Regions from separate parts of the Paenibacillus sp. Z3-2 genome, predicted to be linked through region 1. Evidence: predicted binding sites of a transcription regulator. Region 1 holds the regulator's gene; the other holds the start of a gene.
What was found. Region 1 encodes NrdR, which represses ribonucleotide reductase genes. Its sites were predicted from a motif close to AACACNATATATNGTGTT; they were not measured.

Region 1 (16,732 bases):
CACAATGCTGCTGAGACTGCTTGAGGAGCATAAACCTACACATGTCATGGTCGCTTTTGATGCAGGCAAAATCACGTTCCGCCACGAAGGGTATCAGGAATACAAGGGCGGTCGGGAGAAAACACCACCAGAATTGTCAGAACAATTCCCATTGCTGAAGGAACTGCTCAAGGGGCTTGGCATTGCCCAGTTTGAGCTGGCTGGATTCGAAGCGGATGACATTATCGGAACGCTAACCAAACGCGCAGATGAAGCGGGCAGACAGGTGCTCGTTGTATCGGGTGACAAAGATATGCTGCAGCTCGCTTCTGAACATGTACATATCGGACTGACGCGTAAAGGGGTAACGGAGATTGAGTTGTATGACCCTGCTCAGATTAAGGAGCGCTATGGTCTGACGCCGCTTCAAATTATTGATCTAAAGGGTCTGATGGGCGATACATCCGATAATATTCCGGGCATTCCCGGAGTCGGAGAGAAAACAGCGTTGAAGCTTCTGCACCAGTTCGGGTCGGTAGAGGATGTGCTGAACGGCACAAGTGAACTGAAGGGCAAGATGAAAGAAAAGATTGAGACACACGCCGAAGATGCCCGGATGAGCAAACAACTGGCGACGATTCACCGGGAAGTTCCACTCGAGCAGACGTGGGAGGATATGCAATTCGCCGGATTAAAAGAAGAACATGCCGGCCCTGCACTAGCTAAGCTGGAGTTCAAATCTTTGCTCGAACGCCTGTCGTTTAGTGGCACTATCGGTTCTGAACAGGAAGCTGTACCTGCTGCCGAGGTGGAATCCTCCATTGCAACAGAGGACACGATTAGTGAGCTGTTCAGTTCCCTGGATTCCATTGATGTACTCCACGTGGAGACACATGGGGATAACCCGCACCAAGCGAAACTGATTGGACTAGCTGTAGGTTCCGCTGGAACATATACATTCATATCTCCAGAATTGCTTCATTCCGAGGCTGCGGCTCCAGTGCGGGAATGGCTTGGTAATTCAGACCAGCCGAAGCGCGGGTATGATCTTCATCGTGTAGATCTGGCCCTTCATGCGCATGGCATTGAATTCGCTGGTGCGTCATTCGATGTACAGCTGGCGGCGTATTTGCTTGATCCAACGGAATCCAACCAGACGATAAGTGGACTCACGACCAAGTACGGTCTGCCATCGCTCGTGGAGGATAACACGGTCATGGGCAAAGGCGCCAAGTATAAGGTGCCGGAAGTGGAGATCTTGGGCGATTTCCTGTGCCGCAAAGCTGCTGCAGTAGCAGCCATCATTCCACTTCAGGAGCAGGTGCTGGAAACCGATGAGATGAATTCGCTGTTCCATGAACTGGAGATGCCGTTGTCACGCATATTGGCAGACATGGAGAAACAAGGTATCAAGGCCAATACAGCCGATCTGCAGGCTTTGGGCAGTGAGTTCGAAGAACATATCAGCAGGTTGATGGCTGAGATCTACAAGCTGTCAGGAACGGAATTCAATCTGAATTCGCCGAAGCAACTGGGTGAGATTTTATTTGATAGACTGGGCTTGCCTGTCGTGAAAAAGACCAAAACGGGTTATTCCACAGATGCGGAAGTATTGGAGAAATTGGCCCCTTATAACGATGTGGTCAAGCATATTCTGCAATATCGTCAGCTTGCCAAGCTGCAATCCACTTATGTGGAAGGATTGCTCAAAGAGATTTCCGATCGGGATGGCAAGGTGCATACGTATTATCGCCAGACCATTGCTGCAACGGGACGACTTAGCAGTCAATTCCCGAACTTGCAGAACATTCCGATCCGGATGGAGGAAGGTCGCAAAATCCGGAAGGTATTTGTTCCTTCCGAGCCAGGATGGTCCATTTTGGCGGCAGACTATTCCCAGATTGAACTGCGTGTACTGGCACACATCTCGGACGATGAGCGCTTGAAGGAAGCATTTGTCAACGATATGGATATTCATACGAAGACCGCTTCGGATGTATTTGGCGTGAAGCCTGAAGATGTGGATGGGGATATGCGCCGTTCCGCCAAGGCAGTTAACTTTGGTATCGTTTATGGAATAAGTGATTATGGCTTATCACAGAACCTGCATATCACACGTAAAGAGGCTGCGCAGTTTATTGATCAGTATTTTGAAGTCTTCCAGGGTGTGCGCCGATATATGGATGACATTGTGAAGGAAGCTCGCCAGGATGGTTACGTCAAAACGTTGTTGGAGCGACGTCGCTACCTGCCAGAGATTAATGCCAGCAACTTCAATCTGCGTTCCTTCGCAGAACGTACGGCGATGAATACACCTATTCAGGGAACAGCCGCGGATATCATCAAGCTTGCCATGGTACAGATGGATGAAGCGCTACGGGAACGCAAGTTGAAGAGTCGCATGTTGCTTCAGGTGCACGATGAACTTGTATTCGAAGTACCTGCCGATGAATTGGAACTGATGAAAGAATTAGTGCCTTCTGTCATGGAAAAAGCATTGGAACTGTCAGTTCCGCTGAAAGCCGAAGTCAGCTTTGGGGATAACTGGTACGAAGCGAAATAAATTAAGCTCTGCGCGGTGTTTCCGGTATTTTACAATAGACCTTCGGTGTTAGCGATATAAGAAAAGGGGTCCCGCTGAGCGCCATCTTCCGTTATAATATAGGGGAGGTGAGAACATCATGCCGGAATTACCGGAAGTTGAAACAGTCAGAAGAACATTGAATCAGCTTATTGTAGGCAAGACCATTGATCATGTTACCGTTAGCTTGCCGCGGATTATTCAGCGGCCGGACGACATAGATGCATTTGCACTGGAACTCGCGGGACATACCGTAATTGGGGTGGAGCGTCGAGGCAAGTTTTTGCGTATTTTGCTGGACGGGCTGGTGCTTGTCTCCCATCTGCGGATGGAAGGAAGGTACGGTGTGTACGAGCAGCATGAAGATGTGGAGAAGCATACACATGTGATCTTCCACTTTAATGATGGTACGGAATTACGTTATAAGGATGTGCGCCAGTTCGGTACAATGCACCTGTTCAATGCAGGTGAGGAACTGGTATCCAAACCTTTGCTGAAGCTGGGACTGGAGCCGCTTGATCCGGCCTTTACGTTAGCTGCGTTCCGAGAAGCGGTGGGCAAACGAACAACCAAAATCAAGGCTGTATTGTTAAATCAGGCATATGTGGTTGGCATCGGGAATATTTATGTGGACGAGGCTCTATTTCGCGCAGGCATCCATCCCGAGACGATCGCCAAGACACTGACCGCAGCTCAGTTAACGGTGCTCCATGAAGCGATTGTGGCTACATTGCAAGATGCAGTGAATGCAGGCGGATCTTCCATCAAATCCTACGTAAACGGACAAGGTGAGATGGGGATGTTCCAGCATCAATTGAAAATCTATGGACGCAAATCGGAACCTTGTGCAACATGTGGTACGTTAATCGAAAAAACGGTGGTTGGTGGCCGTGGTACGCATTTTTGTCCGAACTGTCAGCCGCTGAACATGAACTGAACGAACGAAATGATGAAATCATAGCACCCTTGGATTCCTCCCTCCATATACTGATATGGCAGAAATAAGCGGGCGTATACCCATACTGGCATCTTCAGTTGGCACGAGTACCGCACAGAGGAGGAGTCCGGGGTGCTGCATCATTTTATTTCATTGCTGGCGCTTGCTTTGGCGCTTAGTTTAGATGGTTTTGGAGTCGGGATTACATATGGGTTACGGAGGACTAAGATTCCCCTGTTATCTATTGCTGTTATTTCGATCTGTTCGGGATTGGTTATTGCTTTGTCGATGCAAGTAGGAGTGCTGTTGTCCCATGTGGTGTCACCGGATATCGCTTCGATTGTGGGAGCCGTTATATTGATAGGTATTGGTGCATGGTCACTGTTGCAACTTATTCGAAAGCAAGGCAAGGAACAGCTGGAAACAGACACTAGATCGGGTGAGGGAACAGCAACAACGGCAATTGGTGTTGGAGAAGCACAAAAGACGCTGACGGATTCAAAAGGCAGGAATCAGGTGCTTGCGCTGGATCTGGAGCAGTCGGCTTCAGGTGGATCGCTGGAACGTATGGTTTTTACATTGGAGCTTCGTAAGCTGGGGGTCGTCATTCAGATCCTTCGGAGTCCTTCCAAGGCGGATATGGATAACTCGGGGAGTATATCTGCCCAGGAAGCGATGTGGCTTGGTATTGCCCTGTCTCTGGATGCGTTTGGGGCAGGATTGGGAGCAGCACTTCTGGGATTCCCTACACTGTGGACGGCACTCATTATTGCGCTGTTTAGTGGAGCGTTTCTGTTACTTGGGATGAAAGTTGGACTGCGATTCTCAGCTCTGCGCTGGATGCGAAGACTGTCTATACTGCCAGCACTATTGTTAATGATTATGGGAATAATGAAGCTGTTATGAGGTGAAACGATGAATATAGGCTTAACCGGCGGGATCGCGACAGGCAAAAGCAGTGTTTCCGCCTATCTCGCCAGTAAGGGAGCGTTGCTCATCGATGCAGACGTTATTGCCCGGGAAGTTATGATGCCCGGGCATCCCGTGTTGGCCGCCGCTGTTAAGCGGTTCGGACAAGCCATACTGAACGAAGATGGAACACTGGATCGGAAAAAGCTTGGAAGCATTGTTTTTCAACAACCAGAGGAACGAAAGGCATTGGAGGCCATCACACACCCGGCAATTCGTAGAGAGATGCGTGAACGGGCTGCCGCATACGCGGTGCAATATCCGGATAAACTTGTGGTATCTGATATTCCTTTGTTGTACGAATCGGGTCTGGAAGATGGTTTCGAGGAAGTCATGGTTGTATATGTTCCAAGACTCGTGCAACGAGATCGCTTGATGAGTCGGGATGGAATGACTGCGGAACAGGCTGAGGCTCGAATGGATGTACAGATGGATATTGAGCGCAAAAAGCAACTTGCAGACGTTGTTATTGATAACAGCGGCTTATGGTCAGAGACGGAGCAGCAAATTGACTCATATCTACAGCCTAAGGGCTTGCTATGAAAATATTGAGGAAGAAACGTGTACTGCTGTTGATGTTTGTGTCCTTTGTATTGGTGCTATTTCTGAATACAAACTGGATGGCATGGTTCTATCCGATTCATTATAAGGAAGAGATTCGTGCCCAATCCCAGAGCTATGAGGTTGATCCGTTTCTGATTGCTTCGATAATCAAGGTGGAGACCAATTTCAAGACAAGCAAGGAATCCAAACGAGGAGCCATTGGACTCATGCAACTGATGCCGGACACAGCCAACTGGATACTGGAAAAAGCCAAAATTCCCGACACTTCGCTGGAGGAATTGAAGCACGAGCCTGAACGAAATATTCAGTTAGGCACATGGTATCTGCGGAATCTGTCTGATCAATTCGATGGCAACGAAGCGGTGATGATCGCCGCCTATAACGCGGGTCCAGGCAAAGTGAACAGTTGGCTTAGAGATGGTGTATGGGATGGCTCATTCGATACGGTGAAAGATATTCCTTTTGGTGAGACGCGTCACTATGTACAAAGGGTCATTTACTATTATAATCAGTATGTAAAGATCTATAATACGTTCTGAGTATATAAGTAAAAGCACAGAGCAGGCCGGTTGTTCACCGGCCGCTCCATGCTCCTCTGTAGCGTATTACGATGCAGATATTATTGGTATTGACCTGCCAATTGCTGTTCTGCAATTGTTACCAGACGCTTCGTGATGAATCCACCGATCGAACCGTTCTCGTAAGAAGTCATATTACCTTGGTATCCGTCTTGTGGGATGCTGATTCCGAGTTCTTGAGCAACTTCAAATTTCATTTGCTCGAGTGCTGCGGAAGCTCTAGTTACTACCAGGTTGTTGGAGTTACCATTGCTTTGTGCCATTGCTGTTCACCTCCTCGCGGGTTGGTAAAAGTATTATGTGTCGGCAATGCATTTTTCATTACGAAATCAGTACAGGGAATATGTGGTAAAAAGTAAAACATGGGAAGTGATCTGATTTGAAATGTCCTTATTGTGCTTTTCTGGGCACCAAAGTCCTTGATTCAAGGCCGGCCAATGAATCAAAATCGATTCGTCGCCGTCGTGAATGTGAGCAATGCGCCAGAAGATTTACAACGTTTGAGATGATTGAGGAAACACCATTGATCGTCATTAAGAAAGATGGCAGCCGGGAAGAGTTCAGCCGGGACAAGATTCTCCGCGGGCTTATTCGTGCCTGTGAGAAACGTCCGGTCTCTGTTGAGACGCTGGAGATGATGGTATCTGAGGTAGAGAAGTCTCTGCGTAATACAGCCGATGCTGAGGTCGAGAGTCGCCAGATTGGTGAGCTATTGATGGAGCAGCTGTTTCCAGTTGATGAAGTAGCATATGTGCGCTTCGCTTCCGTGTATCGCCAGTTCAAAGATATCAATATGTTCATGAAAGAACTGAAATCCCTGTTGTCCAAAGACAATTTGGAGGATTAGTGAAGTGGGTAAAGGGAGAAGAGCAGTCTGGGGTTCCAGTCCGTAGTGTGCCAGTGAAATCGGTTGTTCTTCTCCAATCACTTTGGATCATGAAAAAGTGATTGACAGCGAAAGCTGGATTTTATATGATATAGGAGTCGCCTGTGGAACGCAGCAGTGCTGGACAAGTTATCCATTTCATATCCTGGGGCCTTAGCTCAGCTGGGAGAGCGCATCGCTGGCAGCGATGAGGTCAGGGGTTCGATCCCCCTAGGCTCCATACTCAAAAACACCATCACGTTATGTGATGGTGTTATTTTTATATTTTGGTAACTACGAGCCTATGATTGATCCTGTGTAAACGCTTTATTTTATCGCGGACAAAACTAACATATAGGTGATATATTGGTCTGGTATGGTGAAAAAGAACAAGAGCCACGCAAGCTTATTAAAATGGATGCCTCCAATGATTAAAATGGCTACCAATCCTATAATTTGATCTAATGCCCGTGAAGTTTAATTCTTCATCCCACCTCAAAAAGAATTTTTCTTAAGTCTGTATGACCTGAGGCGATTCTTTTTTTGCGTTCTGAAGGATATTAGTAATTTGTGAATACTATTTCATAACAACTTGCTACAAAAAATCATTGAATTCGCCCATTCCTTCCGCGAATGTCCTTCATACAGTATAAAGTGCCTTGTGTTGAAATACTGTAGAACATTTGTTCAATAGGGAGTGGGACGTGTGAAATCATCAACAAAGCTTACCGGACGGGTTATTTATAAAGGAGATCCGGGATATGAAGCGGCGCGCAAGAACTGGGACCCGCATACCGATAAATATCCTAAAGTCTTTGTATTTGCCCAAAAGACGAAAGACGTCTCTAATGCCATCAAATGGGCTCGTGAAAACAATGTACCGATCAGGCCGCGGAGTGGAAGACATGCGCTTGAAGTCAATCTTTCACAAGTGAATGGCGGAATTGTCATTGATGTAAGTGATCTGAATTCCATCAAGCTTGATAAAAAAAATGGAACCGTTGTTGTGGGGACGGGTAACCGAGTAGGGAGAATTGCAAATACCCTCGCCAAGCAAGGATTCATAGCTCCTTTTGGTGACAGCCCCTCTGTAGGAATCGGTGGAATAACGTTAGGTGGGGGAATTGGGCCTCTCCAGCGTACCATCGGTCTCATCAGTGATAACCTGCTTGAGGTGGAGATGGTGGATGCGAACGGAAAAGTGATTCGGGCCAATAAAAATCGCAATGCGGATCTCTTTTGGGCCTCGCGGGGAGGCGGCGGTGGTAATTTCGGAGTATATACCCACTACAAATTCAAAGTGCGTTGTGCTCCAGCGAAGGCGACTGTATATAAGATTACCTGGCCATGGTCTCAATTCGAAAAGGTGCTCAAAGTATGGCAGAAGTGGGCTCCCTCTGTGAATACAAGATTGGGTAGCGAATTGTCCATCGGACCGAAAAAGGGCGGCAATGTCGTCATGGAGGGACTGTTCTTAGGTTCAAAAACAGAGGCTCTCCATCTATTGCAGCCGATTACGAGTGTTGGCACACCGACGAGCTCCATTGTTCGCTTGTTACCTTACACAGAAGTCGTGAAGTTCTTATTACTTCCTGATCCGATCGAGACTCAACGGTATAGTAATCAGTTCTCGTCCGGTTTTGGACGACAGCCATTCCCCGACAAAGCCATTAAATCGATGCGAGCATTCTTGGAGAACTTGGAAGAGGGACCAGGCGGGTTCTATTTCCTCAACTGGGGCGGAGCGGTAAGTCGCAAATCACCTAGATCAACCGCGTTCTTCTGGCGTAAAGAGAAGTTCTATGTGGAATGGAACAGTACGTGGGTCAAACCATCCCATGCCGCTAAAAATATCGCACTTACTCGGAACACGCGTAAAAAATTGCAACCATACATTGTGGGTTCCTATATTAACGTTCCGGATCAAGGGATCAAAAATTCCGGTTTAGTGTACTATGGAGCCAACTATGCCAGACTGCGCAGAGTCAAAGCCAAGTATGATCCGAAAAATGTGTTTAACAATCCGCAAAGCATCACGCCGGCTCGGAGAGCGTAAAGGTAAAGCCATTCATTTTTACTAGCAGCTGTGCTAATCAGAAGTTAAATTCATCTCTGAACTACTAATAATAAAGACATGTCTTTTATGGCGTGTCTTTTTGATTTTTATGGTAGTATAGATGCCAAAACCAGATATGAAACAATACAGTTGCTGTTCGTGACCCTTGAATGGAGGTTTGGCTCATGTATGCACCGATCTTATCTACGAAATTAACCATTCCAGTTCAGCGCTCCCATGTAGTCGATCGTCCCCGCCTGTATTTCCGTTTGAACGAGGGGATGCGCGCTAAACTCATACTGGTCTCTGCTCCTGCAGGATCAGGCAAAACACTACTAGTCAATCAATGGGCCAGGACTTCTTCAATAGATACAGCTTGGCTCTCGCTGGAAGAAGCGGATAACGATCCTTCACGTTTTTTGACATATCTATGTGCTTCTTTACAGACGATTGTCCCCAAACTTGCTGAAGGGATCATGGGATTTGTTCAATCTTCCGAGCCGTCACCCATCGAGATTATTATTACACACCTTCTTAATGAAGTTTCTGACACAACTGATCATTTTGTACTTGTTCTGGATGATTATCATCTAATGACTTCAGAAGTGATTCATCAAGCACTTGTCTACTTACTGAAGCACATGCCCCCGCATATGCATATCGTCATGACTACGCGTCAGCAACCCAAGTTACCCTTGGCTCGATTGCGGGCTAAGGGGGAATTGATTGAATTACGTGGTAGTGATTTGCGTTTTACTGCTGCCGAAAGCAGTGAGTTTTTGGATCGGGTCATGAGATTGAAACTTTCAAAAGAACACATCACTCTCCTTGAAGAACGAACAGAAGGCTGGGTTGCTGGGCTGCAGTTAGCCGCCTTATCGATGCAGGGTTCTTCTGACCCGAATCACTTTATGGAAACGTTCAGTGGCAGGGATCATTTTGTATTGGACTATCTAATGGAAGAAATATTACAAGGACAAACCGAACAGGTACAGAACTTTCTGTTGAAAACGTGCATGTTGGATCGATTATGCGGTTCATTGTGTGATGCGGTCTTTGATATAGGTGAACCAAAGGGACATCCATCCATTGATTTTACCGGACAGGATATGTTGGAATGGCTGGAGCAAGCCAATCTTTTCATCGTGCCCCTGGACAATGAGAGACGATGGTATCGTTATCATCATCTGTTTGCAGATTTATTGCGTAAAAGAATACAACAGACTTCGAATTACGCTGGCACAGCTGAGACCGATCTGTCTGTTACTGAGATACATAAGCGAGCGAGCATCTGGTATGAGAAGCATCAAATGGAGCTGGAGGCTTTCAATCATGCTGTAGCTGCGGCAGATACTCATCGGGCATCGGATCTGTTGGAAGGTAACGGTATGCCACTTCTTTTTCGCGGAGGTGTTGTTCCTGCGCTTCAATGGTTGAGTTCTCTATCCTCAGCAGAAATGGATACAATACCCTCCCTATGGGTGATGTATGCTGCTGCGTTGTTAGTGTCAGGACATATGGCAGACGTGGAACCCAAGTTGCAGTCTGCTGAACAAGCGTTACAAAATATGGAACCAGAGCAGATCGATTCTGATCTCATCGGACATATCGCTTCCATTCGAGCCACGCTGGCTGTCAGCCGGCACGATGCCGATACGATTATTGCGGAGTCACTTCGCGCACTGCATTATTTGCATCCACATAATCTGCCTATTCGTGCAGCAACAGCATGGACATTAGGATATGCATACCAGCTTCAGGGAAAACGAGTGGAAGCCGAATTGTCCTATCTGGAATCATTAGCGAACAGTACCAAGATCGGACATCATATCATCACGATGATGGCGACACTAGGCTTGGGGAATGTTCAGGAAACCAACAATCAGCTACACCTGGCATCTGAATCCTATCAGAAGGTACTGCATATGGCAGGTAAGCCACCACTACCCATTGCATGTGAAGCACATTTGGGTCTGGCGCGAGTCCATTATGAATGGAATACCCTGGATGTGGCAATGTTGCATGGTCAACAGAGTGTGCAGTTGGCACAGCAATTTGTACAATCGGATAGAGTTGTTGCAAGTGAGTTATGGCTCGCCCGTGTGACTCTTGCGAAGGGGGATCTTCATAAAGCAGCCAAAATGTTAAGTAGAATCAACGATACGGCGCAACGGTTGAATTTTACAAAGGAGATCCCTGGTATTACTGCTGCATATGTACTGGCGCTCCTTCGTCAGGACAATCTGAAAGAAGCAACGCGATTATCATGGGACAGAAATCATGCGCTTAGTCAGTCCAGGGTATTGTTGAGACAGAGCGCTACTAAAGAGGCATTTGGTATTATGGAATCCTGTCTTCGCTTGGCCATAACCAAAGGCTTCAAGGATGAACAGCTCAAGGCAACAATCCTACTGGCGGTTATCCATGAGGAACATGGAAATAGAACAAAAGCTACCGAGCTCTTGATTGAGGCAATGACGATGGCAGAGCCAGCAGGCTTCATTCGTGTATTTGTAGACGAAGGTGTTGTCGTGCACAGTCTTTTGAAAAGGATGACAGCACGTGGTGACTCACGTTTATATCTGCTTCAATTACTGGCTGCATTTGAAGCTGAGGACAATAGAATAGTAATGTTCTCGGGAGAGGCTGATGTACATCCGTGTGTTTCCGAACTGCGGATTGATCCGTTAAGCGTGAGAGAGCTCGAAGTATTACATCTCATTGCACAGGGGAGATCCAATCGGGAGATTAGTGAGATACTTCATATCGCGCTTCCTACCGTGAAAGGACATAACCGGATTATTTTTGATAAATTGCAGGTGAACCGGCGAACCGAAGCAGTGGCAAAAGCACGTGAATGGAACCTCCTGTAAGTGATGTATCCTCGAAACGATACTTTAGTATCTAGGGTCCGAACCCACTTTCCCGATATACTGATGGCAAACATGAACATGTGGGGGAAGATATGAGAGCTATCATATGTACAAAGTATGGATCACCAGATGTGTTGCAGCTTAAAGACGTAGCGAAGCCATCACCCAGGGATCATGAGATTCAAATCAAGATCTATGCGACGACCGTTACATCCGGTGACTGTAGAGTTCGCAGTTTCAATAGCCCATTCCTGTACTGGATACCCATGCGTCTATTTCTGGGAATCCGCAAACCCCGAAATTCGATTCTGGGTGTAGAGTTGGCAGGAGAAGTTACAGCGATGGGTAAGGAAGTGAAGCGATTTAAATTAGGTGATCAGGTATATGCCCTGAATGGAATGCGTTTCGGTGCTCATGCTCAATATATATGTTTATCCGAAGCGGCTCCAGTCGCTCTGAAACCGGTCAATGCAACGTATGAGGAAGCAGCAGCTATTCCGTTCGGTGGAACCACGGCCTTGCATTTCCTGCGTAAAGGGAAAATTAAACGTGGATATAAAGTGCTTGTCTATGGAGCTTCGGGAGCAGTAGGAACTGCTGCTGTGCAGCTTGCCAAATATTTTGGAGCAGAAGTAACGGGGGTATGCAGTACAACGAATGTGGAGTTCGCGAAGTCACTTGGGGCCGAGCATGTTATAGATTATATGAAAGAAGACTTTACAGAAACAAGTCAGCGGTATGATCTGATATTGGATGCAGTCGGCAAAGTCTCCAAAGGTCAATGTCAGCACCTATTGGCACCTAACGGCACGTATGTCACTGTTGATGGGCAAGGCATCGCAAAGGTCACTGCAGAGGATCTGATACTTCTTAAAGAATTGATAGAGGCTGGTGAGATCCAAGCAGTGATTGACAGACGTTATCCCTTGGAGCAAATTCCGGAAGCTTATCGTTATGTGGAAACGGGGCGAAAAAGGGGTAATGTTGTTATTGCGGTCAAACATGAGAACTAATTGGCAGTGCGGCCTCATTGAGTTGAAACGGGGCCTAACGAATCTGATAGACAGGTACACGCCATGATCGATGCTGAACAATTAGCCAACCTATAGCAAGCAGTCATTTTGAGATACATGAGGTTAACCGATTGGTGAAAGGGAATGAAGAAGCCGCTCTCGGTCATGGGACCAAGAGCGGCTTCTTCACATGCCAGTTCGCATGTCAGCCAGCTATTAAGCTTTAACTTGTTCTCCAGCAAATACTTCAACGTTCATTGGAGCGGCCATGAATGCTGCTGCTTGTTGAACAAAAGCTTGGAAATGTGCGCTTGTGTTGTGGGAAGCTGTAGCAGCTTCATCTTTCCACAGCTCGATCATTGTGTATTGTTGTTCGCGTTCTGTGCTTTTTGCCAGGTCATAGCTAATGTTACCTTCTTCTTGACGTGTTGCAGCGATCAGTTCTTTGGTTGCAGCGAGGAATGCTTGCTCTTGGTCCGGTTTAACTTGCAGATGAGCGTGAATGATAATCATAATATTTAACCTCCAGATTTGTGTTTGGGATGTGTTAGAAATATATACTAATGTACCAATATAATCGTGACTTACAGGGAAACAGTCCCTGATATTATGCCCAAGTAGTGATGGTTTCTACAGGCAGACGGTAAGAAGGGTGACCTTCTTTGGCCGATTTACCGATCGAGATCAACATAACCGCTTGATAACGCTCTTTGTCCATGCCAAATGCTTCGGCAATTTGATCTTTTTCGTAACCACCGATTGGGTTAGTATCATAACCGTGCGCACGTGCTACAAGCATTAATTGCATGGAAGCAAGTCCAGCGTCGATCATATTAACTTCGCGAATAGCGGAAGCAGGCATATTTTCATAATAAGGCAATACTTTTGATAGTTGCATATCTTTGACTTCTTGTGGCATATAACCGAGTTCTACAGCTTTACCAAAAATTTCTTCCATATGTTCAGCGTTGTTCATGTCAATGAATACGCCAATGACGGCGGAGGAAGTCAAAACCTGATTTTGATTGAATCTTGCAAGAGGAGCAAGTTTTTCTTTGCCTTCTGCCGTATCTACAACCAGAAAACGCCAAGGCTGCAAATTGATCGAAGATGGTGCACGGGAAGCCTCTGCCAGAATTTCAGTCATTTCTTCACGGCTGATTTTCACTTTAGGGTCGTAAAGCTTAACAGAACGGCGACCGTAAGTAATTTCGTTAAAATCATTGGTCTTTTGGAATTTGCTTTGAATTGTACTCATGTATGGATCTCTCCTCTATATATGGGTTAGAAATTGTTCTGCATACGTTCCAGGTATTCAGCGAGCGCTTGAACCTCGTCTACACTGAAATCCTGCAAAATCTGATTGATAAAATTGGTCTTCTCAGCTTTGTAGCCTTCAATCTGCTTCCGACCGTGGTCCGTCAGACGAACAAAAGTGACCCGATTATCTTCGGGGTTCTTACGTCTTGTAACCATTAGGTCCACCTCAAGTTGCTTCAGGTGACGTGTAATGGCAGCACTATCTATGTTGATCATTTTCTGAAGCATAGACTGGTTAATCTCATCGACCTGATCGAGCTCATGCAGAATCTCAAATCGTGAAGAACTGATGCCAGTACAGCGTTCGAACTTTGGACTGATTTTGTTGCCCAACACGTTCAGCAGGTTGATGATCTGTTCTTCTTTGGAAACAATACGTGTCATGACTAGACCTCCCGGGTGAATCTGAATCATGAACAACGGCGTATGTTAACCAATAATTAAAATTGCAGTATACAATGCCATTGCCTAATGATTATTTGGATGCTCTCGATCATTGATGTATCAATATTTGATGCCTCAATCATTGATGGCTCAATTAATATATCATGCCTTTTATGATTTTGCAACGGTTAGAAAAGGTGCTGATGCTGGCGCTATTATCCCGCTACGTATACATTGCAGTCCGTATAGGGTGTCCAAATGGATAAGTTAATATTGATTATTTATGTTATTGAGAATTATTATCAACCTAATTTATAATGATATGAAATGTACATAATGAGCGAAAATAACAGGCAGTTCATAACAGCAACCAAGAAGGTATGTCGATGTAGTATGGCGGGAGGGAAAGTACAGCGGATATGAATTTGAATGATCACATCAGGTTGTGGAATCATGTTTTTGTCAAAGTTACATGGATTCACTGGAGTTGCAGTTGGATAGTATAAAGAATTTACTATTGTGAGCTAAAAAATAGAGTGTAATCAGTTCATCAGAGAATCTGATCAGAGCAGGGAGGGGACGTCAGCATGGAGGAAAATGATTGGATCAAACGACTGGAACAACTACATTTCTCTGCAGTCCACGTCTGCCATTACTCCAGCAATCCGGGGGCTGTTCAGCGAAGGGTCTGGAAGCGGTTCGCCATTTGCAGGGTTATCGCAGGCAAGGGATCTTTGTCTATGAATGACGTAGTACATACCGTGTCTCAAGACGATTGGTTTTTGTTGAAGCCAGGAATGCAAGTGGAATTTCAGACGGATATGGAAGCACCTGTCCGATATCAGATCATTTTATTTTCATGTGTGGCGCTTACCCGGAGTCGCAATGCTTGGCATACCGAGCCGTTTGATGTTCCTGTGACGGGCAAGCTTAATGCTCCTTCCAAAACACGTGATATTCAGGAGATGATGGATACCCTGGTGAGTGGAAAGCATTCTTTCACGAGTCTGGAAAAGACGCGCAGGAAACATCTTTTACATCAGTTGTTAATTCAGTTAATGATGCACGTGAAAGAAGCAACTCCCCCTGTAGCAGGGATGGATCTGGCACTTGAATATATGACGCATCAGTATATGGAAGACATTCGAATGGATCAGATGGCCCGCATGGCAGGGCTTAGTGTGAATCATTTTATAAGAACATTCAAACGGCAATTAAATATGACCCCGATTGAATATATCCTGAAACTACGAATGGCGAAGGCCAAGCAGCTGTTATTTTCTTCAGATAAAATCAAGGAAATTGCGGAGCGAGTGGGTTATAGGGACGAGCACTATTTCAGCAGAGTCTTCAAGAAAAACGAAGGAATCGCCCCAACGTTGTATATGAAAAATAAAGTAAATCGCATTGCCACCTTGTATTACGGGTTGGACGATTATGTGATAACGCTCGGTTTGAGACCTGTGTCCGCATTATCCTATGGTCAGAGGGTGGCTCGTCATGTTGCCATACCTGTACTTCAAGCGCACAGTCATCAGGGACTTATCCTGGATAGCTTCAATCAGAATTATGATGGTTTGAGGCGAGTCCAACCGGACCTGATCATTACAAGTGATCGTTTGGAGCCGAATGACTCCCTGCATCGTATCGCGCCTACCGCCATGCTGGAGCATACCAACCAATTTGGCGAGAGGCTTCTGTATATGGCGGACATTATGGGGCGTACCGAACAGGCTGTACAGTGGATTGAACAGCATGCTGAACTGAGCCGGGTTCTTCGAGGGCGCATTCAATCGAGGTGGGGGAAGCAGAGTGCCATGTTCATCCGGGTGACTTCTCATTTCTACCGTATGTATGGATTGAATAACCAGACAGGGGCCCTGCTGTATGATGATCTTGGATTTCATTTGCCACGTGATTTTCCGGAACAACAGTGGGCTGTGGAGGGTGAAGTTCGTGATTTGCAGTTATACGACGCGGATCATGTGTTTGTAATGGTCGATCCAACGGAAGAGGCACGCGCTCAACTAAGGCAATTGCAGCAATCCAGTGAATGGTTGGCATTAAAGGCTGTTCAAGAAGGCCACGTATATGATGCAGGAGATATTTTCTTCAAAACGCTGGGTCCAACTGGACGCATGTGGGCCATGCGATATGTGGCAGAGCAACTTGGGGTTACCTTACGGTGATATTGTGCAAGAGAAGAGAGTGGAAAAATCCATGGTAAGCCTGTTTGCTTTTCCCTACTATAGTGATAATGATTATTATTATTAAATAGTAGAGGGGATTTACTACAAATGGTAAGACAGAGAGCAGCAACTATGTTACTGTTGGCCCTGCTTGTGCTCGTTTTGGCGGCATGTGGCAAGGCCTCAGATGTAACGGAAGCAATGCCTCCGCAACAGGATACACCTGTGGAAGAGAGTGGTACGCAAACGATTGAGCATCTTAAAGGAACAGCGGTTGTACCGCAAAAGATAGAGCGTATGGTGGTATTATCTGCTGCTTACATCGATCACATGTTGACGATTGGTGAGAAACCAGCAGGCGTTAATGTAGAAGTTCGTTACGGAGGAGATTATCTGTCTTACCTTGCAGATCAGCTTGCCGGTG
Region 2 (16,732 bases), 2.5 Mb from region 1:
TTATGCGTACATGGTCAGACTGCGTTTTATTTTCTATCCTGTGACGGCATATATGCAGAAATATCCACGCCAAGTCCATGAGCCAACCGTCCGCCAAGCTGTCCATCCGCCCGGAAGAAGTGGCAGAGCGCACGCATTTGAATATCAACAGATACACCCTTGAGATCATTGATCAGATTATCCAGCAGATGCTGCTGCTCTACAGGGGTAAATGAACGGAAAAGCTCTCCTGCCTGCGTATAATCATCCGTCTTCTCAATTTTCTCGCGTGTAACGTGCCCTTGCAACGGAACCTGACTGTCCCGGTATGCCGGATCTTCCTGCGGGCTGTTCCCGGAACTGTTGGGTTCATAGTTCACCGGAGATGGGTCCTGATTCACATTCATGAGTCCATCACGCTGATGGTTACGAACGGGTGCGTACGGACAATTCACCGGAATTTGCAAATAGTTCGTTCCAAGCCGGTGACGCTGTGTATCCGGATAAGAGAATAAGCGCCCTTGCAACAATTTGTCCTCAGAAGGCTCAATTCCAGGTACAACCGCACTTGGAGAAAAGGCAGCCTGCTCCACTTCAGCAAAGAAGTTTTGCGGATTTCGATTCAGGGTCATGGTTCCCACCGTATGGAACGGGAGTACATCCTCAGGCCAAGTCTTCGTAGGGTCGAGTGGATCAAAAGCAAAATCATCCATCTGTTCAGGCTTCAACAGTTGTACCTGAAGCTTCCACTGCGGGTATTGCCCGTTCTTGATATGTTCACGAAGATCACGGGTAGCATGGTTAAAGTCCTGGCCCTGTACCTCGGTAGCTTCCTGACGAGAGAAGCCTCGAACCCCTTGTGCAGACTCCCACTTATACTTCACATAGTGGACCTGTCCCTGTGCATTGATCCATTTGAAAGCATGTACGCCGAATCCATCCATCTCCCGATAATTCGCCGGTATACCCAGGTCAGAGAACAACCAGGTCATCATGTGGGTTGATTCCGGTGAAAGGGTCATAAAGTCCCAATAGCGAGCTGGGTCCTGAATGTTGGTATCTGGAGCTGGCTTCAGGGAGTGAACCATGTCAGGGAACTTCATGGCATCACGAATGAAGAAGACAGGCAGATGGTTGCCCACGATATCATAGTTGCCTTCGCGTGTGTAGAATTTGACGGCAAATCCACGTGGATCTCGTGCAGTCTCTGGGGATCCCGTACCGTGAATAACAGTCGAAAAACGAACCAGCACATCGGTCTCCGTACCTGGATCTTGCAGGAAGTCCGCTGTTGTATAAGCCTTCATACTCTGCTCTAGCGTGAATACGCCGTGGGCTCCGGCACCTCTCGCATGTACGACTCTCTCGGGAATACGTTCACGGTCAAAGTGGGCAATTTTCTCAATAAGATGGTAGTCTTCAAGCAGTGTTGGTCCTCTTCTGCCTGCTGTGCGGGAATTCTGATTATCACCTACAGGTGCACCTTGATTGGTTGTCATACGTTCTGTCATCATGTCGTCCTCCTCTAATATGTCTCACGGCTGCTATATATCGACTATTAAAATCATATTCGGCTTCGGTTTAAATATACATTTAGACTTGATCTAACTGTTAAATTGATTCTAACATGTCCCATTCATCTGTTGCATGAGGTTCACATGAGATTACGATGAGGTTCTTGATCCAATCATGAATGACGTATGAACATACGTGAGCGATAGATATAAAAAAAGCGGACTAATCCGCCAGGCGGTAGCCCACTCCTCTTACTGTTACGATATATTGCGGCGAAGACGCGTTATCGCCCAATTTTTTGCGCAAACTTTTGATATGAACATCAACCACATTACTTCCACCCGTAAAATCTGTCTCCCAGATATCGCTGAGCATCTCCTCACGGGAAATGACTGCACCTTTGGCATCGATCAGCTTGAGCAACAGATCATACTCGGTCTTGGTCAGATGAATCCGGTTATTATCGCGCTGCACACTCATCCGTTCACGATCCAGCCATAGATCCTTGAATCCGACACGCTGCCCTTCCTCAGGCAAAAATCCACGTTTCGGCATAGCAGGACTGTTGCCAATCATACGTTGCACCCGGTAAAGAGCTTCCTGCGGACGTGCAGGCCACACCAACAACTCTTCCTGAAGCATCGGTCCACTCGCGCTGCCGATCATCTTCTCACCGACCAGATACAGACATGGCGTTGTGTGTTCTGCCTCCCGGTTCAATCGGCTGCTGATCCCAGCAAATGCATCGATGGTTCCGGCAACCGACAGATCATAGATCAACAGATCGAAGACAAGGCGTTCATGCAGATCCGGTTCCCAGCGGTGAAAGACCAGCACATCGAAGCAGCTATCCGTCAAGGCCTTAACCAGTTCGTGCACCTGCCCCGGCATCGGGCTGATCAGAATAACACGCCGTGTAACAGGACAATTGTCCACAAGAGGTGTTGAATCGGACAAGGCGGGTTTAACCCGAATGGGTAAACGGCGGCCAGGCAGCTTTATTTTTACTTGATCCGTTTGTTTCTGCATTCCCCGCAGACACCTCCAAAGACCACATGAGCATGATCGATTGCATATCCGGTTTCCTCAGCTACCTGTTTCATCCATTGTGGAGGAACCTCCGTCATCACCTCGTCCACTTTGCCGCACACTTCACACATAATGTGCTGGTGATCATCCATGCGGGCATCATATCGACTTGCTGTCTCTCCGAGTTTAAGCTCCCGTATCAATTCTTTGTCCGTCAGATAACGAAGGGAATTATATACTGTACCATAGGCCAGGTTATAACCTTGTTCCACGAGTCGATTCATTACCTCAGCAGCTGTCGGGTGATCTTCCGAATGGCGCACCACATCATATACTGCTTGCCGTTGTATCGTCAGATTTAAAGTTCTCACAACCATTTCTCCTTTATCATTAATGCATTTTATATGAAATCAGACGCTGATCTTCTACTTACAATAGTCTTCCCAGTTAAAGAGGATGAATTTTGATTTTGATTTAGATTAAGTATAAATCTTATTGTATATTGAAGTCAATATCCACGCCAACAACCCGGATATGGAATTAAAAACAACTTTCCCAGCAATCCCCTCAATAATTTGGGATAATATGGTTCGCTACAGCACCATTTTTCAGATAAAATATAGGGATGTGCGTAAAAAGGGGGAATGTCGGTTGTTAAGCACTTTTTTCATCAATATCTGTGTCATGATTACGTTTATGTATGTGTCCGGAATCATCGCCAAGTTCTATAGTATCCGATTGCCTTTTCCCTCCTTACGTGTTCAGTTGATCGGCGGCTTATTATTCGGCATATATGGCACAGTACTCATGAACTATTCCTTCCCTCTGAACGAAAGTACGATTGTAGATCTACGGCATCTGCCCATCGTTACCGCAGCGGTATATCTGGGAGGACTGGCTTCGGTCGTTACAGGACTTGTTATCTCAATTCTTCGTATTCTGATGTTCGGCATATCATCTTCTGCCATTGATGCCGGATTTATCATGACTCTGATCGGATTGTCCGGTGTATATTTCGCCTATGCTTCCTGGTCCAGACTGACCAAAATTATTACGATGAACCTGCTGGGCATCACGTTGATCTTTATTATTCTTATGTTAAACACGGACAGCATGAATTCATTAATGAAGGTATATCCGTTACAGATGACGATTTCGTTTGTCGGTGGGATCTTTATCTATTTCATCGCAGAATTTATTAATAAATCGAATGAAATGTTATTCCTTTTGGAGAGAAGAGCATCTACCGACCATCTTACCAACCTGAGCAATCGAAGACAGTTCGAAAAATCACTTCAATCAGAACTTCAGCACGCGCGGGATTATCAACAAAAATTGTCCTTGCTTGCCATCGATATAGACCGATTCAAAAAGGTAAACGACACCTTCGGTCATTCCGCCGGAGATGCGGTTCTGAAGCAACTCGGACAACTGCTTGTTGAGCATGCGCGTTCCACTGATATCGTGTCACGAAACGGTGGTGAAGAATTCGCCATTCTCTTGCTCGATTGTGGACACCGACAGGCCATGGCTATCGCTGAATCGACCCGGCAAGGGGTAGAGAAATATCAATTTGCCCTGCCTGACGGGCACATGATTCGTCTAACCATCTCTATCGGTGTAGCCGTGTATCCAGATCATTGTGATAATCATGATGATAACGACTTCTTCGAACAGGCTGACCGTGCACTATATGAAGCCAAAAATACAGGACGTAATCGCGTCTGTGACTTACCACTTCGCTCTCTGCCTCTTACGCTTTAAAGCCTGTTATCACCTGTCATGTTCCACTTAACAAAAAGGGATGTCACGTTCGCCATTCAGGCGTACAGGACATCCCTTTGCTTATGGATGATTATATATCATCCGATCTTGTGTGCTGACAGGGGATTAAGCAAGAATACGCTCAATCTCCTCGACAATGGTAGCATCCAGCTTCACGCCAGATGCAGCTGCGTTCTCTTTTACCTGCTCGGGACGACTCGCCCCTACAAGTGCACTGGATACGTTGCTCTGGCGCAGAATCCATGCCAGGGCCAGTTGGCCAACCTTCAGATCCAGCTTGTCCGCCACCTCAATCAGTTGACGAACTTTTCCGATGCGATCTGCATTGATCTTTCCTTCGTCCCAGCCCAGCTTGGCAGCACGGCTGTTCTCCGGAATATCGGAAACGGACGTATATTTTCCGGTCAATAGACCTTGAGCAAGCGGGGAGTATACGACTTGTCCGATGCCTTTGCGCTCACCCAGCGGAATAATCTCATTTTCGATATATCGGTCAAACATGTTGTACACCGGCTGATTGACCACGATATGATCCAAAAGCAGGCGGTCTGCTGTACCCAAAGCAGCTTCCATCTGAGCCGCAGTCCACTGGCTGACGCCAACATACAATACTTTGCCCTGACGTACCAGGTCATCAAGCGCACGCAGTGTTTCTTCGATCGGTGTTTCTGTATGATAACGATGGCAATAATAGATATCCACATATTCAGCGCCTAAGCGCTTCAAGCTGGCTTCACATTGCTCCATGATATGTTTACGAGACAGACCCTGGTCATTCGGACCATCCCCCATTTTTCCAAATACTTTGGTTGCAAGTACATAGGAGTCACGGGAGTAAGCTTTGAGCGTCTGCCCAAGCAGTTCTTCTGCTGCACCCCGTTCGTATACATTGGCTGTATCAAAAAAGTTAATGCCTTCATCGAATGCAGTTTCAATTGATTTCACCGCATTTTCACGTTCCACATACCCTCCGTACGTCAGCCAGCTTCCCAAGCTGATCTCGCTTACTTTCAGTCCGCTTCCACCCAATCTGCGATAATCCATTGATTGCATATCCTCCTCTATTGGTTATAAAGATGAAGTTCACATTCTATTGTAACGTAACCAGCTCGAATGAAAAGAGTTTTGGTTCAGAAAATGGGAAATTAAAAAGAGAATACCTTAATTTGCGCACCTATAGCAGGTGCGCAAATTAAGGTATTCCATCATCTGTCTGCTCGATTAAGGCAGCGTAATACTCAATGCATTCAACAGATCAGCTTGTCAAACCGGCTTCGTCAGAACAGCATCAAAGGATTCCGCCTCATGCTAGGTCAATATGCATGCCATAGGGAACCAGAACAATGACGGACAGATTTTCCATGCGCTGCTTCAGCTCATGTACAAAATCAACTGCTCCGCCTTCCAGAAGAAGTCCCCTATCTACAACGGCCACATCCGGCTTGAAGCCTTCCTTGATTTACTCATGCGCTACACTCGAACCTGAAGTCATACGCACATCCATCTCCCATCTGCGCTTCAGAGAAGAGACACCTTGCAGAATGTCAAATCCGAATAGCTGTCACAATCTATACTTATATGATTAACACCGTAGAAATATATGAGAATCTTACTCCTGCTTATTGCCATTTGCGGTCAAAAACAGGTCTTAAACGGATGGTTTAACAAACGAAAAGTTATGGGAAAACGCCTTTTCAGACTGGTCAGAGTCCATCTTGTCCGACTTCGGATATTATACTTGTAGGATAACTAGAAATTGTAGGCTTCCGCTCAGACTTTGGGAAACTTTATCCACAGCAATTAAAGGAAAGTCCACTTTGTCCTGTAAGGTATGTGATCATTATCACACCAAAAAAACCACATATAGTTTATAAATGGATGATACGAATCTACATATAGTGTTACACGGAAATTGAATGATATCCAAATCATTTTAGGAGGAACCTTACATGAACATGCTTGAGTATGCCACTCCACCGGCATCCGATCTATTATCCGACCTGGGAAGACGAATTATTGGCGCAGAAGACGCCGATACGCTGAGGGAAAATGCCAATCTGAACGGAGACTCCTTCAGCGGCAAGATGAGCAGGCTCGGTTCGGAGACCGCCAAGTGGCATGCTCTGCGTCATGTGTTGCCGGAAGAGCTTGCTCAAGCTGTGGAGAACGGGGATCTGTACGTGCACGATCTGGATCAGTATGCACTCGGAACGACCAACTGCATCTTTATCCCGTTTGACCGTCTTCTGGCTGCAGGTTTCAATACAGGTAACGGATCGGTTCGCACACCTCAGACGATCATGTCTGCCATGGCCCTGGTTGCGATCATCTTCCAGTCCCAACAGAACAGTCAATATGGCGGTGTGTCAGCCAACAAGATTGACTGGGATCTGGCTCCCTATGTACAGCGATCGTTCCGCAAACATTACCGCAAAGGACAACGTCTCTTCGGTGAAAATGTCCTGATCGGGGATGAACAGCTTCATCTGGATAGTATCGAAGCGAAGAATCAGTGCCCGCAGGCGTATGCCTTCGCCTATGAAGAGACTGAACTGGAGACAGGACAAGCTGCTGAATCGCTGATTCATAACCTGAATACGATGAGCAGTCGTGCAGGTGGTCAGATTCCGTTCACTTCACTGAACTATGGATTATGTACATCAGCGGAAGGTCGGTTGGTTTCACGCTCGTTGCTGGAAGCAACCATCCGCGGTCTGGGTAACGGGGAGACACCGGTGTTCCCTCAACATATTTTCCAGTGCAAACAGGGCATCAATCAGGCTCAAGGCGAGCCGAACTATGACTTGTTCCGTCTCGCAGTCACCTGTTCATCCCGGCGGATGTATCCCAACTTTGTCAATGTGGATGCCTCCTTCAATCTGCGCTTCTATCATCCGGAAGATCCAGATACGATCATCGCCACCATGGGATGCCGTACACGTACACTGGCTGATCGATTTGGACGCAATCGTCAGAGTGGTAAGGGGAACCTGTCCTTCAACACCATTAACCTGGTTAAGCTCGGCATCCGGTTTGGTATCTGCCAAGGCAGCAGAGCCGTTGCGGATCGGGCAGGATTCTACACCGCACTGGAATCCGTAATGTATAATGCTGCTAACGGTCTGTTACATCGCTACCGAATCCAGACCGCGCAACCTGCCAAGGCATCCGATTTCATGATGCGGGAGGGTGTATGGGAAGGTGGAGAGCAGCTCGCTCCCAATGAACCCGTTGCGGATCTGCTGAAACACGGTACGTTATCCCTTGGTTTTATCGGTCTCGCTGAATGTATGACAGCTCTCTATGGGCGTCATCATGGGCAGGACACGCATGTACATCGTGAAGCGCTGAACATTATTCGGACCATGCGAGAATTCTGTGATCGGATGAGCGAGCAGCATAACCTGAACATCACCCTGTTTGCCACGCCTGCTGAAGGGTTGTCCGGCAAGTTCACAAAGATCGACAGAAAGCGTTATGGCCTCATTCCTGGAGTTAATGATCGGGAGTATTATACGAATTCATTCCATATCCCGGTCTATCATACCCTTCCAGCTTATCGGAAGATTGAACTGGAGGCCCCGTTCCATACGTTATGCAATGCGGGTGCAATCTCCTATGTGGAGCTTGACGGGAACGTTCGAGCCAACACCGCCGCTTTCCTGCGGATCGTGCAATATGCACTAGCACAGGATATCGGATATTTTTCCATTAATCACCCCATTGATCGCTGCCCTGCATGTGGTTATGAAGGGGTCATCGGGGATGTATGTCCAGGCTGCGAAGCCCACGAGAACCATGTCCACTTCCAGCGATTACGCCGCGTAACGGGTTATCTGACTGGAGATTACAAAGTACGCTTCAATGCTGCGAAGCAGGCCGAAGTGCGGGATCGGGTGAAGCACCGGTGAATCTGTATGGTTACATCCCGGAATCGGTGAATGAAGGGACAGGCCTGCGCGCCGTGTTATTCATCAGCGGATGTCGTCACGCCTGTCCGGGCTGCTTCAGTCCGGATTCGTGGAGCTTTCGAGCAGGTGAGCCCTTTACAGAGGAGCGGCAGCAGCAGATTCTGCATGAAGTGACGAACCATCCCTTGCTGGATGGCGTTACGTTGTGTGGTGGTGATCCCTTTTTCTCGGCAGCAGAATGTACATCCTGGGTCCAGCAGCTTCGCACTGCACGCCCTGATCTGACGGTGTGGGCTTACACGGGATTCGAATATGAAGAGCTGGTCACTGACCCTGTGAGAGCGGAGCTTGCCCGATTATGCGATGTCATTATCGACGGGCGATATGTTGAAGCCGAGCGTGATGTCTCTTTGTCCTTCCGCGGCAGCCGGAATCAGCGTTTGATTGATGTCAGTGCAACACTAGCCACTCAAAAGGTCGTTACCATACAGCTCAGTATGTTGTAAGGCACGAGTCCCCAAGGACTCGTGTCTTTTTGACGTAGCGTCGCCTATTTGAAAGAAAAATGTTGCATCCTTTCTCTCTACTTTCTTCTCTATTGCATGGTAATATATTATATAGGTAGTTATCAATTTAGCTTTTTAAAATTTAACCGTTTACATAAGGTAGCCAGGGAGGATTAACCTTTTATATGGATATTGTTCAAGCATTAATTACATGTATGCCTTTCTTTCGAGACACCATCCGTCAGGATGTAACCCTGTCCATTATTGATCATGAGAAATTCCTATATTTCTCAGCAGGGGAATCGTTAAAGCAACTGAATTATCAACCCGGAGACCCTCTGTTGGATGGAAATCGAAATTTTGCAGATCTGAACGGGGGTACAGTAAAAAGATTCGATCACTACCCTAAAGATTTATTCGGCATTCCTTTTGACGTGGCTTTTATTCCCATTAAAAATGAACAAGGTGAAGTCATCGCCCTGTTTAACCTACTCTACAGCATGGATGATCAGGAGCAACTGCAATAACTCATGGATGCTACCGAAAATCTGACTAACCAGTTAATTGACAGTGTACAACATGTAGCCGCACACTCCGAAGAACTTAGTGCCACAACCGAAGAGATCCGGAACAACTCCAAACAAGCTGTACAGAAATCTGGAAATGTAACTCAAGTCGCCAGCTTCATTCGAGAAATCTCCGAACAAACCAACCTGCTCGGCTTGAATGCTGCTATAGAAGCTGCTCGTGTAGGGGAAGCAGGTGCAGGTTTCGGCGTGGTTGCCAAAGAAATTCGCAAACTGTCTGTCGATACCAAGGAAGCGACGGCCCGTATTGAAGATTCTCTTCTCTCGGTTCGGCAATCCATTCAAGGCATGGAGAATGAACTTGGTGAGATTACTGCGAGCTCCCAAGAACAAGCTGAACTCGTAAACAATTTCATGAGTACGATTGAGCAATTGAATGAAACCAACAAGCAATTGAAGCAATTTGTGCAAAAAATGATTTCGTTTGACGGAAAATAAAGATACATTTGATGGAACGTAAAAAAATGCATTTGATAGCGAACAACTAACTAAAGCCTCCGAATGTATTCGGAGGCTTCTTCATTAGCTATTTGACTTAACGAATCTCGAAGTGACTGATGCGTACGCCTGCGGACAGCAGAATGTATACATCCTGCGTACCTGCTGCACCCATAAGTTCCGCCTTCACGGTAGACCACTGTTGGGCTTCGCCCTGTGCCAGTTCCACACGTCCTGCGAGCGTACCTTCCGGAGAGCCGAGTCGCACTTCCAACACAGCGCCTGCTTGTTCCGCTGATACACGAGCTTCAATCGCGGTTGCACCGACACCCAGATCTGCGTCGTTGAACGCAATCCATCCTTGCTCTCCAACTACACGGACAGCACTTCCGCCCTCTTTGCTCTCATCCAGGTCAACACCCAGATAAGCGTCATAATTCTCAGCACGAGTTGCAACACTCAGATTACGAGCAGGGATTGTCTCTCCTTCTACTGTCAGGTCTGCAACCAGCTGAACATCAGAGGATGACTTGGCAACCATGATGGAGTATATCCCACTTTCCACGACATACCGATCACGAGTCACATCCCAGATGGCCAGTTCTTGCACAGGCAAGGTGAAGCTGACTGTCGCTGTAGCTCCGGATTCGATATGAAGACGACGGAATCCCTTTAACGTTTTGAGGGGACGTTTCACCCGGGATTTGCCTGCACGAACGTACAATTGTACAACTTCGTCACTGGCAATTGAACCGGTATTGGTTACATCTACAGTTACCGTAACATTGCCCTCTGTGCCCACTTGAGCTGGGCTAAGTTCCAAATTGCTGTATTTAAACGTCGCATACGTCAGACCATGTCCAAACGGATACAATACATTGCCTTCAAAATATTGATACGTCCGACCGGATTGAATGATATCGTAATCCTTGATGTCCGTCAGTTGATCTGCCGATTGGACCCACGTCATGTTCAGACGGCCTGCTGGTGCATAGTCGCCATAGAGTACGTCAGCCACTGCGTTACCCAGTTCCTGTCCTGCGTGCGAAGTATACAGTACAGCCGGGATGTTCTCCTGAACCCAATTGGATGTAAACGGATAACTCCCCACAATGACCACAACCGTATTCGGGTTCGCGGCATAGACCGCCTCAACCAGACGTTGCTGGGATTCGGCCAGATCCAGACTTGGACGGTCAATCTCTTCTTTACCATTTACAAGCGGATTGTTACCCACAAAGACAATCGCCGTTTCTGCAGCCTTGGCAGCTGCTACCGCTTCCTCAAGTCCATTCACAATAATATCCTGCTTGAATGTCTCTGTGGCACCGAAGGTTTTCAGATCTTCAGACACTGCGAATGCATCGTTTCCACCATTAGGTGCAGTCACCGTTTTGCCATTCCATGTGGTCAGACCTACACTGCCATCCTCTTGTGGCAACAGGTGGAATACTTCTTTCACAGACCAGCCGTACACTTCATTTGCGGATGCTGTTACGGCCTCTTCATCTGTCGTCAGATATTTGCCGTTGCTTTCGGCCTGCAAGGTATAACTTCCGAAGCCCCAATCGGACACCATAAACGTCTCCGCTTCTCCCGATGCAATAACAGGTGATTTCTCACCTTCCGCCAGTCCAATCTTCTTCCCATTGGCTACGGAAGTTAAAGTAATGCGATCATTGCCATCCTTGAACGCAACCTTGTCGCTGCCTACTTTGCCACGGATCGCTTCAAGCGGGGATACGTTATACGGCATGGTGCCTGCATACCAGTCACGATAGACCGTTCCACCCAGTTGACCAATCACAACCACTTTACCTGCTTTTGTTTTGTCCATCGGAAGTGTGCCTTTGTCGTTTTTGAGCAATACCACTTGTTCTCTCGCGGCTCTGAGGGACAATTCTTTCGCTTTCTCCGTCATCATGGATTCTTCACCAATAGCAGCGTAAGGATTGCCCTCTTCCGGATCAAACTCGCCCAGACGGAAACGCACACGGAACGTATTGAACAACGCCTTGTCGATGTCATCCATCGTGAGTGTGCCTTGTTCCAATCCTTCACGCAGCGCCTGCTTGGACAGATCAGCATCATCGGTGATGCTATCAATTCCAGCCTTTACAGATTCTACGGTACCCGGTGTGTGGGAATCATAGTATTTATGATCGTTCTTAATGCCCATCACATCGCCTGCGTCACTGACAACGAAGCCATCCATGCCCCATTCGCCTTTGACAATCTCGTTCACAAATGGATGCAACAATGCTGGCGTACCGTTAATGGAGTTGTACGCAGTCATCATGGATTGTGCGCCGCCTTCCTTAAACGGCTTCTCGAATGCTTTCAGATAATATTCACGCATATTGCGCGGATCGATGCTGGACGAACCGCTTCCGCGGTCCACTTCGTTATTGTTAGCGAGGAAATGCTTCAAGGTAGCGACCGCTTTGTAATACTTCGGATGGTCGCCCTGAATTCCTTTGACCAATGCTGTCGTCAGCTCGGCTGTCAGTTCCGGATCTTCACCATAAGCCTCTTCATTCCGTCCCCAACGCGGGTCACGTTCCATATCCACTGTAGGTGCCCACAGCGTAAGACCGTTCACTGCCGGATTGCGTTTGTAAAATACACGTGCCTCGTCTCCGAGCACGGAACCAATCTCCTTCATCAGATCCGCATCCCATGTGCAGGCTAGCCCCACCGGTTGCGGGAAAGATGTTGCTTCTCCAAGCCAGGCCAGACCGTGTGCTGCTTCTGTACCATGTTTGTATGCAGGCACACCCAAGCGTTCTACTGCCGGCTGATATTGAAGCATGGATTCAATTTTTTCATCTTCAGTCAAGCGGGATACAAGGTCCTTCACCCGGGTGTCTAACTCTAGTGCTGTATCTTGAAACGGATATTTCGTTTGGTTGGTCGTCATATGGAATCTCCTTTGGTGATCGGTAGTTGGTTGGAATGATAGCGAATACATATCTTAGCAAAAAAACGCGTATAATTTCGGCTGTATTCGTTCTTCCAATGTGGAAATTAATCCTTTTATAATAAGCATTTATAGCTGTGTAACCTCTTTTTTTTCATATACCTAAAACGGTTTCGGAAATCTTATCATATAGCATGTTTAACAAAAAAAACAGAGGTGCATCACAGGAAATTGTGAACATCCCCCTGCAAAATCTGAAGAGTATCGTTTTTTTCTGGAATAGTCTGGCAATCATGAATAAGAGTATGACGACTTTCGCTGAACAACATCCCATTTCGATAGATTGAAGATAATCAAGGAGGAAAAAAAATGAGTGACAATCAGCAGCCCAAGACGGGTCTGCCCCCGGTCCCGGAATCACTGTGGCGTGCTACACATGAATTCGATAGCTATCCGAAACTGACAGAAGATATTACCGCTGATGTGGCCATCATTGGTGCAGGCATTGCCGGTATTACTACAGCCTATTTGCTGGCACAGACGGGTATGCGTGTCGTCGTGCTGGAGGCGGGAAAAGTATTAGATGGTACAACTGGTCATACGACTGCCAAGGTATCAGCACAGCACGGCGTCATATTCGATGAGATTATGCATCACTTCGGACACGAACAGGCTCGGATGTACTATGAAGGCAATGCTCAAGCTGCCAAGTGGATGCGCAATCTGGTCAAGGAAAAACAGATTGATTGTCAGTGGGCGGATGAAGATGCCTATGTCTATATTCAATCCGAAGAGAATCTCAAAAAACTGGAGGTCGAACTGACTGCCTATGGCAAACTGAATATCCCTGGCGAGTGGGTAGATCCCCTCCCTATTCCGGTTCCAGCCAGAGCTGGCATTCGTATGCCGGGTCAGGCACGATTTGATCCACTGGCCTATCTGCACTACTTGCTCGATTCAGCTGTAAAGCACGGGGTACAGATCTACGAGTATACGACAGTTACCGATGTAGAGGAAGATACTTCACTGCATGTAAGAACCTATAGCAATGGACCTTCTGTAACAGCGGATCATGTGGTCGTGGCTTCTCATTTTCCCGTCTATGATCCTGGATTCTATTTCACCCGATTGCATGCCGACCGCTCTTATGCCGTATTAGTCGAACCTGAGAAACCTTATGCCGGCGGCATGTACGTCTCTGATGATAAACCGTATCGTTCCTTGCGTTCTGTTATATATGACGGGAAGGAACATATCCTCTTTGGAAGCGAAAACCACAAAACCGGACAAGGTATCTCCACCTTCGATCATTATGAACGCCTGGAGCAGTTCGCGGCGGAGACATTCGGTATTCGCAACATTCCTTATCGCTGGTCAGCCCAGGATCTGATCTCCATTGACAAGGTGCCCTACATCGGACCGATTACTGGAAGACATGAACGCGTCTATGTCGCGACTGGATTTGCCAAATGGGGCATGACGACTGGTACAATGGCCGGTCATATTCTCGCAGATCGCATCACCGGACGTGACAATCCGCATGCTGAAGTATTTGATCCAGCAAGATTCAAGGCAGATCCTGGCATGAAGAACTTTATTGTGGAGAACGCCAATGTAGCCAAGGAATTAATCTCTGGTAAAGTAGACATTGTTCACAAAAATGTTAGCGATATTGGTGAAGACGAAGGAGCTGTCGTTCGACATAATGGCAAACGGGCTGGCGCCTACAAGGACACCAGTGGCAAACTGTTTCTGGTGGATACCACCTGTACTCATCTGGGGTGTGAAGTCGAATGGAACGAGGGGGAGCGTTCATGGGATTGCCCATGCCATGGTTCCCGCTACAATTATGCAGGCCATGTCATTGAGGGCCCTGCTGTGGAAGACCTTAAAGTTCTGGACGCTCAGGATTAACCGACACTTAGGGATTAATCTGTAAACCGCTGATACAAAAAGTCATCTCACAGACCGGATCGGAATCCGCCTCCAGACGGAAGTAACCGATCCGGTTTTTGCGTATGCTGAATTATAGCTAAACAAACCGTTTCGGCTGCGCATCAACATTAAACGAGTAGTTATGGGATAAATCGTGACATGGGACTATTTTAAAATCACTACCTTGCATTAAACACTACTGAATGCTATGATGAATTCACTACTACTGAACAATACACACTAGTGATAAATGAAGCTACTAAGGAGGAACCTGTGTGAATGTGAACATCCAGTTCAAAAAAGGAGTATTGGAGCTGTGCGTCCTGGTATTAATTAACCGCCAGGATCGGTATGGCTACGAACTGGCTCAGGCGGTCTCCAAACATATTGAAGTTGCTGAAGGTGCACTGTATCCCTTGCTTCGACGGCTTGTAAATGACGGGTACTGCACCACCTATCTGCAAGAATCAACTGAAGGACCGCCGCGCAAGTATTACCGACTGTCCGGTACAGGTCGCGACTACATGACGGCACTGACGACAGAATGGAATGAATTTGTGCGCAATGTCGCAAATCTGATTGAGGAAGGAACCCCCTAATGAATAGACAACAATTTATGAAAGCCATGGAAGTTCATCTTCGGCCGATGGACCCATTTGAACGGGCTGAGTTGCTCGCCGACTATGATCAACATTTCGAGCTCGGATTAAGAGAAGGCCGACTGGAAGAGGAGATCGCCCGGGAACTCGGACAGCCGGAAGAGATCGCCAAGGAAGCACTCGGTGATCGGTATGACATCCATACACCGGGTTCAGATGCGTTCTATGCACCAACGTATCAAGAAATGCGGCCACCCAGAAACAGCACCAGAGCCACTCGCAACTTTTTCACAGCCGTCGGCCTGTTGTTTCTTAATCTGATTCTAGGGATCCCACTTGGTCTCGTGATGTGGTCAGTATGGCTTGTCATTGCCAGCCTGTCCTTGCTGGTATTGGCTCCTGTGGCAGCGGTTGTGGATTTCGTATTCCTGAGCCAACTCTATAAAGCAGAGATCTTCGTTGCGATTGGCGCTTTCGGTGTCGGCATTTGTTTTGCCATCGCATCCAAGTCCGTTTATAAAGCCTTCAAAATCGTCACTCTTCAATACATTAGATGGAATAAAAACATGATGAAAGGAGATGTTTCCGCATGAGTACCAAAAAATGGATTGCTTTGGCCGTGATATGTATTGGAATCGGTTTGCTCGGTACATCGATCTATGGAGTTCAATTCGGAGATGAGCGGGAGAATTACTCCAAACGATGGGATTTCAAAGAGGATGAATTGCAGAACATTGTTATGAATGCTAACTTCAGTGCGGATATCGAATTTGTCGTAAGCCCGGATTCGAACGGTTATATCGAAGTGGATGGCAAATGGGACCCTGCCGCAGTTAAAAGCTTCGAACAAGCGACCTTATCCAACGGCACATTCCAACTGTCTCAGACAGAACGTGAACGATTGCAGTTTTTCACCCTGAACTGGAATGATCGAGATTCCATAATAACTGTGGCCCTGCCCGAGGGACACCAATTAAATGAGGTTATGCTGGATTCTTCCTCCAGTGACTGGGATCTGACAGGTCTGAGCGCCAATCAGCTTGAGCTGAACAACACCTCAGGTTCCATTCGTCTGGAAAACATCAAGGTACCCCATATTGAGTTGGCTCTAACTTCAGGTGACATTACCGCTTCCATGATTGATGGAGACATGACCGTGAAACAGACATCGGGAAGCCTCACGGCTGATCAGGTTGTAGGTCATGTAAACAGCGAGATCAAATCAGGTGATATTGAGATCACTGAATTAAACGGCGCAGCCGATGTTCAATTCACTTCGGGAAGCATCCATATTGAGCAGTCCCATTCTGCCCCGATTAATGCATCCGGAACATCAGGAGATATTTTCATTCAAGCTGCACCTGATTTTGACGGAATCTATGACGCTAAGGCTACTTCCGGAAGTGTAGATGTACCTGAATCCCCGATGGTGAGCCGAGAATTAATCAAAGCCCGTACCTCTTCCGGGAGCATCGAGATTACCAAATAGTGATGAAGCAATTTTCCGAACTGTGGGTAATATAGTATA

Region 2: a site for NrdR is predicted at 6,194-6,211, ahead of M1D71_RS27355 (anaerobic ribonucleoside triphosphate reductase). Genes of this name have one in related genera too.

Annotation. Positions count from the first base shown of each region.
Region 1 covers NZ_CP096397.1:2,017,750-2,034,481, forward strand. The annotation lists gene polA (DNA polymerase I) at 1-2,542, shown strand, start outside; gene mutM (DNA-formamidopyrimidine glycosylase) at 2,661-3,497, shown strand; gene M1D71_RS09045 (manganese efflux pump) at 3,630-4,403, shown strand; gene coaE (dephospho-CoA kinase) at 4,413-5,009, shown strand; gene M1D71_RS09055 (lytic transglycosylase domain-containing protein) at 5,006-5,569, shown strand; gene M1D71_RS09060 (small, acid-soluble spore protein, alpha/beta type) at 5,650-5,871, opposite strand; gene nrdR (transcriptional regulator NrdR) at 5,988-6,455, shown strand; tRNA gene M1D71_RS09070 (tRNA-Ala) at 6,642-6,714, shown strand; gene M1D71_RS09075 (FAD-binding oxidoreductase) at 7,180-8,529, shown strand; gene M1D71_RS09080 (LuxR C-terminal-related transcriptional regulator) at 8,715-11,402, shown strand; gene M1D71_RS09085 (NAD(P)-dependent alcohol dehydrogenase) at 11,495-12,415, shown strand; gene M1D71_RS09090 (putative quinol monooxygenase) at 12,632-12,928, opposite strand; gene M1D71_RS09095 (nitroreductase family protein) at 13,023-13,673, opposite strand; gene M1D71_RS09100 (MarR family winged helix-turn-helix transcriptional regulator) at 13,700-14,119, opposite strand; gene M1D71_RS09105 (AraC family transcriptional regulator) at 14,707-16,308, shown strand; gene M1D71_RS09110 (ABC transporter substrate-binding protein) at 16,417-16,732, shown strand, end outside.
Region 2 covers NZ_CP096397.1:6,128,908-6,145,639, forward strand. The annotation lists gene M1D71_RS27325 (catalase) at 27-1,490, opposite strand; gene M1D71_RS27330 (winged helix-turn-helix domain-containing protein) at 1,717-2,523, opposite strand; gene M1D71_RS27335 (Fur family transcriptional regulator) at 2,499-2,894, opposite strand; gene M1D71_RS27340 (GGDEF domain-containing protein) at 3,175-4,287, shown strand; gene M1D71_RS27345 (aldo/keto reductase family protein) at 4,414-5,352, opposite strand; gene M1D71_RS27350 (hypothetical protein) at 5,612-5,743, opposite strand; gene M1D71_RS27355 (anaerobic ribonucleoside triphosphate reductase) at 6,258-8,219, shown strand; gene nrdG (anaerobic ribonucleoside-triphosphate reductase activating protein) at 8,216-8,725, shown strand; gene M1D71_RS27365 (hypothetical protein) at 8,911-9,252, shown strand; gene M1D71_RS27370 (methyl-accepting chemotaxis protein) at 9,256-9,750, shown strand; gene M1D71_RS27375 (glycoside hydrolase family 3 C-terminal domain-containing protein) at 9,848-12,670, opposite strand; gene M1D71_RS27380 (FAD-dependent oxidoreductase) at 13,040-14,584, shown strand; gene M1D71_RS27385 (PadR family transcriptional regulator) at 14,881-15,204, shown strand; gene M1D71_RS27390 (HAAS signaling domain-containing protein) at 15,204-15,797, shown strand; gene M1D71_RS27395 (DUF4097 family beta strand repeat-containing protein) at 15,794-16,693, shown strand.